3 regions of the Streptomyces sp. W16 genome follow, and region 2 is predicted to be linked to each of the others. Evidence: riboswitches for the same ligand, from Rfam matches in the RefSeq annotation. Region 2 holds a riboswitch; each other region holds the start of a gene.
What was found. Region 2 has a riboswitch for S-adenosylmethionine ahead of R6V09_RS40465 (putative leader peptide). Riboswitches for the same ligand answer to the same signal wherever they lie in the genome.
Positions count from the first base shown of each region.

Region 1 (4,425 bases), on a different contig from region 2:
AGCACGGAGTTGGCGATGCCGTTGTACGCGTCGGCGTGCACGTCGGCCGGAATGGCGAGCATCCGCACGCCGTCCTCGCCGACACCCCGCCGTACCGCCTCCCGGTCGCCGTCGGACAGCGCCGAGCAGACCCACAGCGCCCCCGCGTCCGGCCCGATCGCCGACAGCCCGGACACCAGCCCACCGCCACCGCGCCGGGTGCGCAGCGAACCGTCGTCGCCCACCTCGTAGGAGACCGGGCCGCGATTGGACGCGACGAGCACCTGAGCTGCACCGGACGCGGACGAGGGGGACGACGTAGAAGCCATACGGCACAACCTAGCCCGGCCCGGAAACACTCAAACGTACGGACGGGTCACAACGGACCGGAGGGGTCCGTATACGGACCGCCCGCCCCGCGCCGGCTACGCCACCTTGCGCGACTGGTACTCGGTGATGTCCGCCATCGGCGGCCGTTCCTCCGTGTCCACGGAGTACGTGCGCGGCTCGAAACCGTCCGGACCCCGCTCGAACTGCGTGAGGGACGGCCGGATGAGATGCCCGCGGGCCAGCCTCAGCTGTGCCGTGCGGTAGATCTGCGCGGCCATCCGCCCCAGCGCCTGCCCGTCCTGGTGCCGGTGCTTGCGCACACCCACGTCGACCTGCGCGAGGGCGTCCAGACCCACCAGGTGCAGCGCGTCGACGAGCATGCCCAGCTCGACGCCGTACCCGACGGGGAACGGGAGTTGCTCCAGCAGTGAGCGGCGGGCCGCGTACTCGCCGCCCAACGGCTGTACGAATCCGGCCAGTTGCGGCCAGTGCATGTTCAGCAGCGGGCGGGCCATCATCTCGGTGACCCGGCCGCCCTGGCCGGCCGCGCCGCCCAGCGGGCGGTCGTACATCGCCTTGACGAGGTCGACGCCGGGGTCGGTGAGCAGCGGGCCCACGATCCCGGTGACGAAGTCGGAGGAGAACTCCTTCAGGTCCGCGTCGATGAAGCACACGATGTCGCCGCTGGTGACCAGCAGCGAACGCCACAGCACCTCGCCCTTGCCGGGCACGGCGGGGATGCGGGGCAGGATGTCGTCGCGGTGCACGACCCGGGCGCCCGCCGCGGCGGCCACCTCGGAGGTGCGGTCGGTGGACCCGGAGTCGACGACGACGATCTCGTCGACGAGCGGGACCTGTTGCATGAGGTCGTGACGGATGATCGCGACGATGTCACCGACCGTCGCTTCCTCGTTGAGCGCGGGCAGCACGACGGAGACCGACTGGCCCGTGCGGTGCTTCGCGGCCAGGATCTTGTGGAGCGGCCGATCGGTCAGGGACCAGGAGCGGGTGCTCAGCCAGTGCTCGACTTCCTTCAGCACGTTGCGCGGCTCCTCTGCGTTCTCTCGGCGAGGGCTGGTCACAGACAGTGAGTGTGTGATCCATCTCGCGGTTCGGACGGCTCACTCAACTGTCCTGGCCTTCGGTTACAGTCTTGAACAACGCTGATGACCATCGCATGTCGGGGGCCGTCGGCGAGACAATTGCATACACAACTGAACACCGCTCATCCAGAGGGGCAGAGGGATACGGCCCGTTGAAGCCCCGGCAACCCTCCAGCCGGTCTTGTCGCATGTACATCTACATGTGCCGAGGCTCCCGGCTCGGGAAGGTGCCAAATCCGTCTCACGGCGAAACGCGTCGTGAGGAAGATGAGGAAAGGGCCTCGCCTCCATGGCTGCGCAGACTGTTGCAAGCACCACGAACCCCGTAGACGCCGTTGATCTCGGCCCCGCCACCGCGCTCTCCTGCCGCGAGTGCGGCCACCGCGTCCCGCTCGGCCCGGTCTTCGCCTGCGAGGAGTGTTTCGGCCCGCTGGAGATCGCCTACGACTTCTCGGCCTACGACACCGAAGAGCTCCGCAAGCAGATCGAAGCGGGCCCCGCGAACATCTGGCGTTACGCGCCCCTCCTGCCCGTCCCCGCCGACGTGGCCGACAAGCCGAACATCAACCCCGGCTGGACCAAGCTCGTCCAGGCCGACAACCTCGCCCGCGAACTGGGCGTCGACGCCGGCAAGCTGTTCGTCAAGGACGACTCCGGCAACCCGACGCACTCCTTCAAGGACCGCGTCGTGGCCCAAGCCATCGAGGCCGCCCGCGCCTTCGACTTCACCACCCTCTCCTGCTCCTCCACCGGCAACCTCGCGGGCGCGGTCGGTGCCGCCGCCGCCCGGGCCGGCTTCCGCTCCTGCGTGTTCATCCCGCACGACCTGGAAGAGGGCAAGGTCGTCATGGCCGCGATCTACGGCGGCGAGCTCGTCGGCATCGAGGGCAACTACGACGACGTGAACCGCTTCTGCTCCGAGCTGATCGGCGACCCGGCCGGCGAGGGCTGGGGCTTCGTCAACGTCAACCTGCGGCCGTACTACGCGGAGGGCTCCAAAACCCTGGCGTACGAGATCTGCGAGCAGCTGGGGTGGAAGCTTCCGGACCAGCTCGTGGTTCCCATCGCCTCCGGCTCGCAGCTCACGAAGATCGACAAGGGGCTGCAGGAGCTGATCAAGCTCGGGCTCGTCGAGGACAAGCCGTACAAGATCTTCGGGGCGCAGGCGGAAGGGTGCTCGCCGGTTTCCGTCGCCTACAAGGCGGGGCACGACGTCGTACGGCCGCAGAAGCCGAACACCATCGCGAAGTCCCTCGCCATCGGGAACCCGGCGGACGGTCCTTACGTGCTGGACATTGCCCGGCGGACCGGTGGGGCTGTCGAGGACGTCAACGACGAGCAGGTCGTCGACGCGATCAAGCTGCTTGCGCGGACCGAGGGGATCTTCGCGGAGACCGCGGGTGGGGTGACCGTCGGTGTGGCGAAGAAGCTGATCGAGAACGGGTTGCTGGATCCGACCCTCACGACGGTGGTCCTCAACACGGGCGACGGGCTCAAGACGCTGGATGCGGTTGCCGGTACCGGGCTCACCGCGACTATCCGGCCGAGTCTTGAGTCGTTCAGGGAAGCTGGACTCGCCTCGTAAGCGTCGTTGTTCGTCTGCGGGCCGGTGGGGGCCGGTCGCGCAGTTCCCCGCGCCCCTAAAGACAAAAGCCGTACCTGACCGGAGGTCTTGAGCATGAGCGTTTCTGTCCGCATCCCCACCATCCTGCGCACCTACACCGGCGGGCAGGCCGAGGTTCCCGCCGAGGGTGCCACCCTCGCCGAGGTCATCACGGACCTGGAGAAGAACCACACCGGGATCTCCGCCCGCGTGCTCGACGATCAGGGCAAGCTGCGCCGGTTCGTCAACGTGTACGTCAACGACGACGACGTGCGGTTCGAGCAGGGGCTGGAGACGGCGACTCCGGACGGGGCCGGCGTCTCGATCATCCCGGCCGTCGCCGGAGGCTGACCATCGAGCACAGTGCAGGCGGCTGAGCGACCGCTTAATCGGCTCGGCGCTTACCCTAGGTAATGCCGATTACCGAGCGTTCATCGAATTGCCCCCTCCGCGAGAGAAGCGGAGGGGGCAATTCTCTATGGTTGAGCGGGGTACAGTTGGGGAACGCGCTCCACTCCGCATGCCGAACGCATATGAGCACCGGCTCCGCGTGCGATGAGAAGTAGCCAAAGTGTGCAGGTATTTTGCGCCTTATATGCCCTTTATCCGGCCCGACTTGCCCTGAAGTCGGACGAATTCTCCGTAAATTCCCGACCGGTCCTGCCCGGAATTCTCGTCGGATTGACCTGTTGCAGACGGCAGTTGGACGGATACATTCGGCCGCGGTCGACGCGTTCCGGCGCACGCCCCCAATCCTGTGGGGGGTGAGGTCTGACCCGGATCCGCGAAGTGTGGATCCGTGCAAGGGCCAGTAATAGGGGAGTTAGGCATGGCTCAGGGCACCGTCAAATGGTTCAACGCGGAGAAGGGGTACGGCTTCATCGCGGTCGACGGTGGTGCGGATGTTTTCGTCCACTACAGCGCGATTCAGATGGACGGCTACCGCACCCTGGAAGAGGGTCAGCGGGTCGATTTCGAGATCTCGCAGGGTCAGAAGGGGCCGCAGGCGGACATGGTCCGGCTCGCGACCAGCTGAAGCACGCGCCGACGAACAGCAGCGACGTTCTTCGTTCCTCACCGAAGGGCTCGTACTCCTGGGGGGTCACCTCCTGGGGTACGGGCCCTTCGGCATGCCCGGAGCGTGCCTCTCGCGCGCGGGAGCCAAGGTGCCCAGAACACGGGAGCCGCTTGCGCCCACCCGTCGCCCGACCACCACCCCTCAACGAGCCCGCTTCGCGGGCGCACCTTGCACTCGACCATGCCGAGTGCTAATCATTGGCGTTAGCACTCTGCAGGTGAGAGTGATAACGAAGGATCGGGTCGGTGAGGCCCGCAGGCCAGGTGGTGCAAGGATCCACGGGGCAGGCGAGCCGTCCGTCGCGGGCGCCAGCGCGGTCCGGAGCAATCCAC
Region 1 covers NZ_JAWOAI010000308.1:5,866-10,290, reverse strand. Annotated here, with positions in the region: gene R6V09_RS32800 (alpha,alpha-trehalose-phosphate synthase (UDP-forming)) at 1-308, opposite strand, end outside; gene R6V09_RS32795 (glucosyl-3-phosphoglycerate synthase) at 405-1,349, opposite strand; SAM riboswitch class I at 1,532-1,686, shown strand; gene thrC (threonine synthase) at 1,702-2,997, shown strand; gene R6V09_RS32785 (MoaD/ThiS family protein) at 3,091-3,366, shown strand; gene R6V09_RS32780 (cold-shock protein) at 3,845-4,051, shown strand.
Region 1: linked by a shared signal. The riboswitch ahead of thrC (threonine synthase) and the one ahead of R6V09_RS40465 (putative leader peptide) in region 2 are both predicted to bind S-adenosylmethionine.

Region 2 (4,425 bases):
TCCATCGTGCGGCCGTAGCCGCATCCGTAGTCGAGAATCGCGGCTTGCCTGCTGATCCCCGCCAGCCAGGGCAGATGGAGCGGGTGGGTGAAAGTCTTCGTGGCCGCGGCGGCGTCCCAGTAGGGGATCTGGGTGTCGAGATGGTCGGACACGGTGCATGCCTCTCTGCGGAACGGCAGGGACACCAGGGTGACCTAGAGTCGCCGCATGCGACAAAGGACAGGCGTGGCGGCAGCCGGGGTGGTGGTCCTGGCCTGGGGCGAGTGGCTGAACCGGCGCTGGTCTCGAACTCTCGTGGGAGACAACGGGGGTGATACCGAGGCCGTGGTCGTACTGGGATACCGAAACCCTCGGGCGAGGGCGAACTTCATCAACCGTTGGCGGGTCCGCGCCGGAATTCGCTCCATCACCGCCGACAGGGCGCACAGCACTCGCGTGATCTTCAGCGGCGGTACGACCAGCGGTGGTGCCTCCGAGGCCCGGTTGATGGCCGACTACGCACGGTCGGTGCTCGAATTCGGCGGCACAGTACTTCTCGAAGAAGAGAGCGCGACGACATGGGAGAACATCACCAATGTGATCCCGCTGCTTGAGGACGTCGACCGCATCAAGATCGTCTCCCAGCCGGCTCACGCTCTCAAGGCCCGCGCGTACTTGCAGCGACAGCGCCCCGATCTCGCGAAGAGGCTGGTGCGCGCGGACGACTACCGTCCCGGTGAATGGCTGATCGTGAAACCGCTGCTGGGCCTGTACGGGCTCTGGAAACTCCGCGGTCTGAAGGCCGACGGACGGAGAGCCACGCTGAGCTGACGCTCAACTCACCTTCCTCCGCCGCACGTTCGTCACCAGGAGCCCGTCAGGCCTCCCCGGCCCCCAGCACGTACAGCCCCGGAAGATTGACCACGATCGCCTCCTGGGTGCTGCGGGCGATCACGACCACGGCCTCTTCCGCGGGGTCGGGGTTCTCCTCGCGGTGCGGGACGAACGGGGGGACGAAGATGTAATCGCCGGGGGACGTCCGCAGGCGTATCTCCTCCGGCTGCGGACCCGCGCCGTCGAGGAAGACGAACTCGGGGTGTCCGCTGACCACGTAGATCGCGGTCTCGGATTCGCCGTGGTGGTGGTCGGAGGAGGCCGTGGAGGGAGCGACGTGCGTCTGGCCCATCCACAGTTTCTCGGAGCCGACCGTCCCTCCGCTCACCGCGGCGAACCTGCGCATGCCCCCGCTCTGTGCCGTGTCGCCGTCGAGGGCGTCGGCTCGGATGTGGTGCAGACGGGTGCGCAGGGGGGTTGCGGGCTGCCCTGCGGCGTCCTGGAGATGGGGGTGGAAACCTTCGCCGGGGGTGGTCAACGGCTCGCTCATGGTTGGGGACGCTAGAGCCGCCCCGAAAAGGATGTCAAGAGGTGTCCATAGCCCTTCACCTGCGGCAATGTTCCCGCAATGGATGAGGGAATGGACGGGCGTTCCCGTGCCGGGAACCTGTGGAAGTCCTGGTGCCGGGGTCCGCGTCGGGCATTGGGTGCGCATGCGTATCTCCGCTCTCCGCTCTCCGCGAAGGCGGACTACGTCACGCGGGCCCTGCTGGAGCTCGCCTGCGAACCTGCCCGTCCGCTCACGTGCGAGGCGATCGCCTCCTCGTAGCAGATCCCGTTCCGGTTTCTGAAGTCCGTGGTGGGTCAGTTACGCAGATCCGGTCTGGTGCGCAGCCAGCGCGGCTGCGAGGGGGGTACCGGCTCGGCCGGCCCGCCGGCGAGATCACGCTCCTGGACGTCTCCCGCGCCGTCGACGGCGAGTTGATCACCCTGCGCGGCGAACAGCTGGCCGGGCTCGACTACCCGGGTCCCGCCTCCGGCCTGCCCGGGGTGTGGCGCCGTATCGAGGCCGAAGCCGCCGCCGTGCTGGGCGGCACGACCCTGGCCACCCGGTTGCCCGCCACCACCGACGAACACGCGACGGCCGAACAGTTGAGCCGCCGTGCAGGCCGGTGAAGCAGCCCAGCCGACACACCAGGTGCCTACTGTGTGAGGGAAGGTATCAATGAGGCGGCGGTGCCGGTGTCGCCGACTCCCCACCTCCGCCCCGGCATTGACGCACGGCGACACCGCTCCATACGATCAACAGCGGCATTGAGCGTCAGCGTCAAATCCTGGCCGACCGACCGGCGACCCCCCGACGCAGTGGGGCGCTCAGGGCGAAAGCCCGGCAGGGACGCTGATGGCTCTGCGAACGCGCGACCCCGTGACCGGGGTCCCGGATATGGAGGACGGCGTGCCCAGCAGCTACGACCCGAGCGCCTCCTGTCACGACGCCGTCGTGTTCTCCCGGCTCTCGCGCCGGCGCCACATCGACCTGCAGCGCTTCACCAGCTGTCTGTGTCACAGCTGACCTGGTCCTGCCTTCCAGGCTGACATCTCTCGGCCTTCGAAGCCGACATCTGTGGTCGCCCGTCCCGCACGGGCCTCTTCCCCCCCTTCTCCCACGGGTCGACGTATGCGCGGGTGCGCCCCGCGCCGGTCGGCGCGTTTTCCACGCTTCAGGAGTCCCGCCCCCGCCGGGGTCGGCACCGTCCGCGCCCAGCCACGGTCCGCACAGGTCCGTGTGCGCGCGGTGACACGAGTAGGAGCACCTCTCCGTGACAGCACATCCGGTCCCCCGAACCACTCGACGGGCAGCCACGGCCGCCCTTCTGACCACCAGTTTCCTGCTGACCGCCTGCGGATCGGGGGGCAGTGGCTCCGACAGCGGCGGCGGACAGGCCAGGTCCGGTGGCACCCTGACCTTCGCGGTGGGCTCCGACGCCGGCTGCGTGGACCCGCAGCAGGTGGCCAGCAACGACACCATCTACTCGGTGCGGCAGATCGTGGACTCCCTCACCGACCAGGACCCCAGGACCGGCAGGATCGTGCCGTGGCTGGCGAAGAGCTGGGACATCGGCGCCGACGCGACGACGTTCACCTTCCACCTCAGATCGGGTGTCACCTTCAGCGACGGGTCCAGGCTGACCGCGCAGGTGGTCAAGGACAACTTCGACGCGGTGCCGAAACTCGGGGCGCTGGGCACCCTCGCCGAGGGCTATCTCAGCGGCGTCAAGAACACCACCGTGGTCGACCCGCTCACCGTCAAGGTGACCTTCCGGCAGCCCAACGCCCAGTTCCTGCAAGCCACTTCGACGCACTCGCTGGGCATCGAGTCGTCGGCGAGCGCGAAGCGGTCCCCGCAGCAGAAGTGCAGCCAGGGAGTGGTCGGCTCCGGGCCCTTCGTGCTGAAGCAGTACGTGCAGAACCAGTCGATCACCCTGGCCAAGCGCACCGGGTACGCCTGGGGTTCCTCGCTGTGGCACAAGAGCGGCGAGGCCTATCTCGACAAGGTGGTCTTCAAGGTCGTACCCGAGGCGGGAGTTCGGGCGGGCAGCCTCCAGTCGGGGCAGGTGGACGCGATCAGCAGCGTCGGCAAGGCCAACGAGGCGTCTCTCAAGGGCGGTCAGGTCACCCTTCAGCGGCGGGCCAACCCTGGAGTCGTGTTCGGCCTGGCCTTCAACAACTCGCGGCCGGTTCTGAAGGACGCGCGGGTACGCCAGGCCATCGGGTTCGCCATCGACCGCAAGCAGATCGCCGACACCGTGTTCCCGACCGGGACCCGGCCCGCGACCAGCGTCCTGGCGCACACCACACCCGACTACGCCGACCTGTCCTCGGACCTGACGACCGACGCGGCCAAGGCGAAATCCCTGCTGGACGCGGCCGGTTGGAAGGCCGGCAGCGACGGCATCCGGACGAAGGACGGCAGGAAGCTGAGCCTGACCGTCGACTGGATCCCCAACTCGGCGACCAACCAGCCCGCGTTGGAGCTGATCCAGCAGCAACTGAAGTCCGTCGGCGTCGGCCTGACGCTCAAGCAGCTCCAGGTCACCCAGCTCGCCCCGACACTGCAGTCGGGTGACTTCGACGTGGCGTGGAGCAACATCACCCGCGCCGACCCGGACATCCTGCGCAGTTCCTTCTCCACCGGGCTGGCCAACTTCTACCGCCTTCCCGCGAGCCCGCTGGACACCTCGCTGACCGGTCAGGCAGCGACCACGGACACCACGAAGCGCGGTCAACTGGTCGAGCAGGCACAGCAGTTGCTCGTGCGGAACGCCTACTACGCGCCGGTGGTGGAGCTCCAGTCCCAGATCGGCGTGGCGAAGAAGGTGCACGGACTGAACTTCGACGCCTCCAGCCGGATCCAGCTGCACGACACGTGGATCGGCTGACGCATGCGCCGCTACGCGATCAAACGGCTCGCCCAGGCGGTCGGGGTGCTGTGGGCCGCCTACACGGTGTCCTTCCTGGTCCTCGACTTCCTGCCGGGTGATCCGGTCACGGCCATGGCCAGTGCCGGAATGGACTCCGGGACGGTCGACCCGGCCCAACTCGCCGCGCTGC
Region 2 covers NZ_JAWOAI010000465.1:2,626-7,050, forward strand. Annotated here, with positions in the region: gene R6V09_RS40445 (class I SAM-dependent methyltransferase) at 1-152, opposite strand, end outside; gene R6V09_RS40450 (YdcF family protein) at 208-810, shown strand; gene R6V09_RS40455 (cupin domain-containing protein) at 857-1,363, opposite strand; partial or broken gene R6V09_RS40460 (RrF2 family transcriptional regulator) at 1,517-1,989, shown strand; SAM riboswitch class IV at 2,124-2,236, shown strand; gene R6V09_RS40465 (putative leader peptide) at 2,270-2,386, shown strand; gene R6V09_RS40470 (ABC transporter substrate-binding protein) at 2,634-4,253, shown strand; gene R6V09_RS40475 (ABC transporter permease) at 4,257-4,425, shown strand, end outside.

Region 3 (4,425 bases), on a different contig from region 2:
GGGACGCGCTGCTCGCCGCCCAGCGGGCGTACTTCCACCGCTGGGGAGTGGTACCGGCCGACCTGTTCGCGAGCCCCGCCCGAGAAGCCCTCACCCCCGTCACGGCCCTCTTCGTCCACGGCAGCTGGATCCATCTACTCGGCAACATGCTCTTCCTCTACGTCTTCGGAGCGATGACCGAGGAACGTCTTGGCCGGGTCGAGTTCACCCTCTTCTACCTGACCTGCGGCTATCTGGCACTGCTGGGCTACACGCTGGCCAACGCCGACTCCACGCAGTCCCTCGTCGGCGCGTCCGGGGCGATCTCGGCGGTCCTCGGGGCGTTCCTGTACCTGTTCCCCCGGGCCCGCGTGACGAGTCTCCTCCCCTTCCTCTTCTTCCTGCCGCTGCGCTTCCCCGCCTGGGTGGTCCTGCCGTTCTGGGCGGCCCTGCAGTGGCTGGCGGCGGGCCAGGCCGCCCAGGGACCGGGAGTGGCGTACCTCGCCCACCTGGTCGGCTTCACGCTGGGCTTCGGCTACGCGTGGGTGAGATTCGGTCGTACCACTAGAGTGAAGGCCGCCCCAGCAACGGTCCCCGAGGGAGAGAACCAGCCGTGATCACCGCGATCGTCCTCATCAAGACCAGCGTGGACCGGATTCCGGAGATCGCCGAGTCGATCGCCGCGCTCGAATCCGTGAGCGAGGTCTTCTCCGTCACCGGTACATATGACTTGATCGCGATGGTGCGGGTACGGCAGCACGAGGACCTGGCCGAGGTGATCCCCGGGCGGATCAGCAAGATCCCCGGGGTGGAGGGGACGGACACACACGTGGCGTTCCGGACGTACTCCCAGCACGACCTTGAGGCGGCCTTCGCGATCGGGCTGGACTCGTGATCGTCGCCTAATCGTCTGCGGGGCACAGAGCGTCTGCGGGTACTGGTTCGTTGTGGCTGGTCGCGCCCCGCAGCGGAGCCGCAAATTGTCGCAGCCCCGCGCCCTGAGGGCGATCAGTTCACCGCCGAGACACAGTTCCAGCTCCCCGTGCGCGTCCGCCGTGAGCGGGCCGAAGGTGACCTGCCAGCCCTTCTCGATCCGGTCGAGCCTCGCCGGTGCCTGAGCATCGGCCGTGTACCAGGCCCTGTCGCCCTGCTCGTTGGAGACCACGATCACGTCGCCGGTGGAGCGCCAGCGCGTCACGTCCGCCCAGTGACGGACCCGCGCAGCCGGCCCGAGGACGCGCCCCTCCTCGTACAGGTCCCCACCCCTGGATGGTCACACGGCCGGCACGCAACGGCCGTCCTCCGTACGGTAGTTCCACTTCGCACCGTCGGTCACGAGCTCCCGTACCGCGGTCACGAAGCGCTCGACGTGCTCGTCCGGGGTGCCCGCGCCGAAGCTGACGCGGATCGCGTTGAGGGACTTCTCGCCCGGGGCCGCCTCGGGGGCGCCGCACTCGCCCTGGGTCTGGGGGTCGCTGCCCAGGAGGGTGCGGACCAGGGGGTGGGCGCAGAAGAGGCCGTCGCGGACGCCGATGCCGTACTCGGCGGACAGCGCGGCGGCGAAGTGCGAGCTGTTCCAGCCGTCGACGACGAAGGAGATCACGCCCACGCGCGGGGCGTCGTCACCGAACAACGACAGGACGCGCACCTCCGGGACCTCGGCAAGGCCCGCCCGCACCTTCTCGATCAGGTGCTGCTCGCGCGCGACCAGCGTGTCGAAGCCCGCCTCGGTGAGCGCCTTGCAGGCCGACGCGATGGAGTAGGCACCGATGACGTTCGGGGAGCCCGCCTCGTGCCGGGCGGCGCTGTCGTGCCACTCGACGTCCACTCCCCCGTCCTCGCGCCGGGTGACCTTGCGGCTGGCGCCGCCGCCCGCGAGGTAGGGGTCGGCCGCCTGCAGCCAGTCGGCGCGGCCGGCGAGGACACCGGAGCCGAAGGGGGCGTAGAGCTTGTGGCCGGAGAAGGCGATCCAGTCGACGTCGAGGTCCTGGACGGACACCGGGTGGTGCGGGGCGAGTTGGGCGGCGTCCAGGACGATCCGGGCGCCGTGGGCGTGCGCGGCGGCGGCCAGTTCACGGACCGGCCACAGTTCGCCGGTGACGTTCGAGGCGCCGGTGACGCAGACCAGGGCCGGGCCCTGCGGGTCCCTGGCGGCGAGGGCCTGCTCCAGGGTCTCGACGGCCTGGGCCGGGGTGCGCGGGGCGTTGAGGTAGGTGACCCGGGCGTCCTTCCAGGGCAGCAGGGACGCGTGGTGCTCGGTCTCGAAGACGAAGACCTGGCAGTCGGCGGGCAGGGCGGCGGCGAGGAGGTTGAGGGAGTCCGTGGTCGAGCGGGTGAAGATCAGCTGGTCGTCGGCGCGGCAGTCGAGGAACTCGGAGACGGTCTTCCGCGCGTTCTCGAAGAGGTCCGTGGACAGCTGGGAGAGGTAGCCGGCGCCGCGGTGGACACTGCCGTAGTACGGGGCGTAGGCCGCCACGTCGTCCCAGACGCGCTGCAGGGCCGGGGCGCTGGCCGCGTAGTCGAGCGCCGCGTAGGTGACCTCGCCGCCCGTGACGAGCGGCACGGTGACATCCCGGCCGAGAACGGGCAGCTGGGCACAAATGGCCTGAGCGGCGACAGCGGTGGAGACAGACATGGCGAACTCCCGTGAGAGGCAAGGCGGATCCGCCGTACGAGCACGCAGGGCTCAAGCACGGAGGAGGGTGAAAAGGGGGTATGCGGAGGCGGGGCTCGACGCCCTATCGCATTCGCTTGCTCACAGAGGGCTCCCTCGATGACCAGGACCCCTGGTGTCTTTCGAGGGGCCCGCGCTTGCCGCAGACCTCGCTGCCTACGGCCTGGTCTTCACCCGGGGCACCCCGCCACGGACGGAGGGTTGCCGGACAGTCGGCCGGGGCCTCATGACTGTCACTCATGACCTGGTCGGAAAATTTACGTGAGGTGATCGTCGTCCCGCAACCCGTGTCCGGATCGCGGGACGACGACCGCCGTGCCGCTACGCGTTGGTGGCAGCCGCCCAGCGCTCCAGAGTCCGCTTGGCGGCGCCCGAGTCGATCGACTCCGCGGCCTTCTCCATCCCGGCCCTGATCCGGTCCGCCAACGGCCCGTCCCCCCGCTCCAGCGCCACCAGGGCAGCCGCCGAGTTCAGGAGTACGGCGTCCCGCACCGGGCCCGTCTCACCGTCCAGGAGACGGCGGGCGACACCCGCGTTGTACTCGGGGTCGGCGCCGCGCAGGGCCTCGACGGGGACCAGTTCGAGACCGACGTCCCGGGGGTCGAAGGTCTCCTCGGTGACCTTGCCGTCGCGGACGATCCACACCCGGGAGGTGGCCGTGGTCGTCAGCTCGTCGAGGCCGTCGTCACCGCGGAACACCAGCGCGGACGAGCCGCGTTCGGCCAGCACGCCCGCGATGAGCCCGGCCATACGGGTGTCGAAGCAGCCGACCGCCGACGAGGTGACCTTGGCCGGATTGGTGAGCGGGCCGAGGAGGTTGAACGCGGTCGGAATCCCCAGCGCCCCCCGGACCGCGCCGACGAAGCGCATCGAGGGGTGGAACTTGGCCGCGAAGCAGAAGGTGATCCCGGCCTCCGCCGCCACCCGCGCCACCTGCTCGGTCGGCAGGTTCAGATTGATGCCGAGCTTCTCCAGCACGTCGGAGGAACCGCTCGCCGAGGACGCGGCACGGTTGCCGTGCTTGACGACCTTCGCGCCGGTACCGGCGATCACGATCGCGGACATCGTCGAGATGTTGACCGTCTTGGCCCGGTCGCCGCCCGTACCGACGATGTCGACGGCGGGCCCCGGGATGTCCAGCGGCTTCGCGTGGGCGTACATCGTCTCGACGAGACCGGTGATCTCCTCGACCGTCTCACCCTTGGCCCGCAGCGCCACCAGGAAGCCCGCGATCTGCGCGTCCGCGGCCTCACCGCTCATGATGCGGTCCATCGCCCACGCCGTGTCGGCGGTGCTCAGGTCCTGTCCGGCGAGCAGGGAGCTGAGGAGATCGGGCCAGGAACGGCCCGCCGCGGTGGTGCCTCCAGCGGGGGTCACAGCGCTCATACGGCCGCTCCTGGGTGTCGTAGAAGAAGTGGTTCAAGAATGTGCCCCCACCCTATCCAGCGCGGGACACGGCGAAGGGCCCCGTCCGGTGTTCGGACGGGGCCCTTCGACTGTGGCGTGGCGACGCCTCAGCGATCAGTGGTGGCCGTGGCCGCTCGTGATCTCCTTGTACTCCTCGACGGTGGGCTTGGCGATCTGGGACTCCTCGCCGTAGTACGCCTCGCTCAGCTTGGCGCGCAGCTTCTCGGAGCCCTTGACCTTGCGCTCGACACCGTTCTCGTCGACCGTCGCGCCGATCGCGGCCGGCACGTACTGCTCGTGCGCGGTGAGCGTGTGCAGCGCGTCCTGGCTGAGCGGCTCGTGGATCTCGACGAACTCACCGTGCG
Region 3 covers NZ_JAWOAI010000277.1:1,253-5,677, forward strand. Annotated here, with positions in the region: gene R6V09_RS30925 (rhomboid family intramembrane serine protease) at 1-596, shown strand, start outside; gene R6V09_RS30930 (Lrp/AsnC family transcriptional regulator) at 593-874, shown strand; gene R6V09_RS30935 (aminotransferase class V-fold PLP-dependent enzyme) at 1,253-2,614, opposite strand; SAM riboswitch class IV at 2,782-2,898, opposite strand; gene trpD (anthranilate phosphoribosyltransferase) at 2,975-4,039, opposite strand; gene qcrB (cytochrome bc1 complex cytochrome b subunit) at 4,175-4,425, opposite strand, start outside.
Region 3: linked by a shared signal. The riboswitch ahead of R6V09_RS30935 (aminotransferase class V-fold PLP-dependent enzyme) and the one ahead of R6V09_RS40465 (putative leader peptide) in region 2 are both predicted to bind S-adenosylmethionine.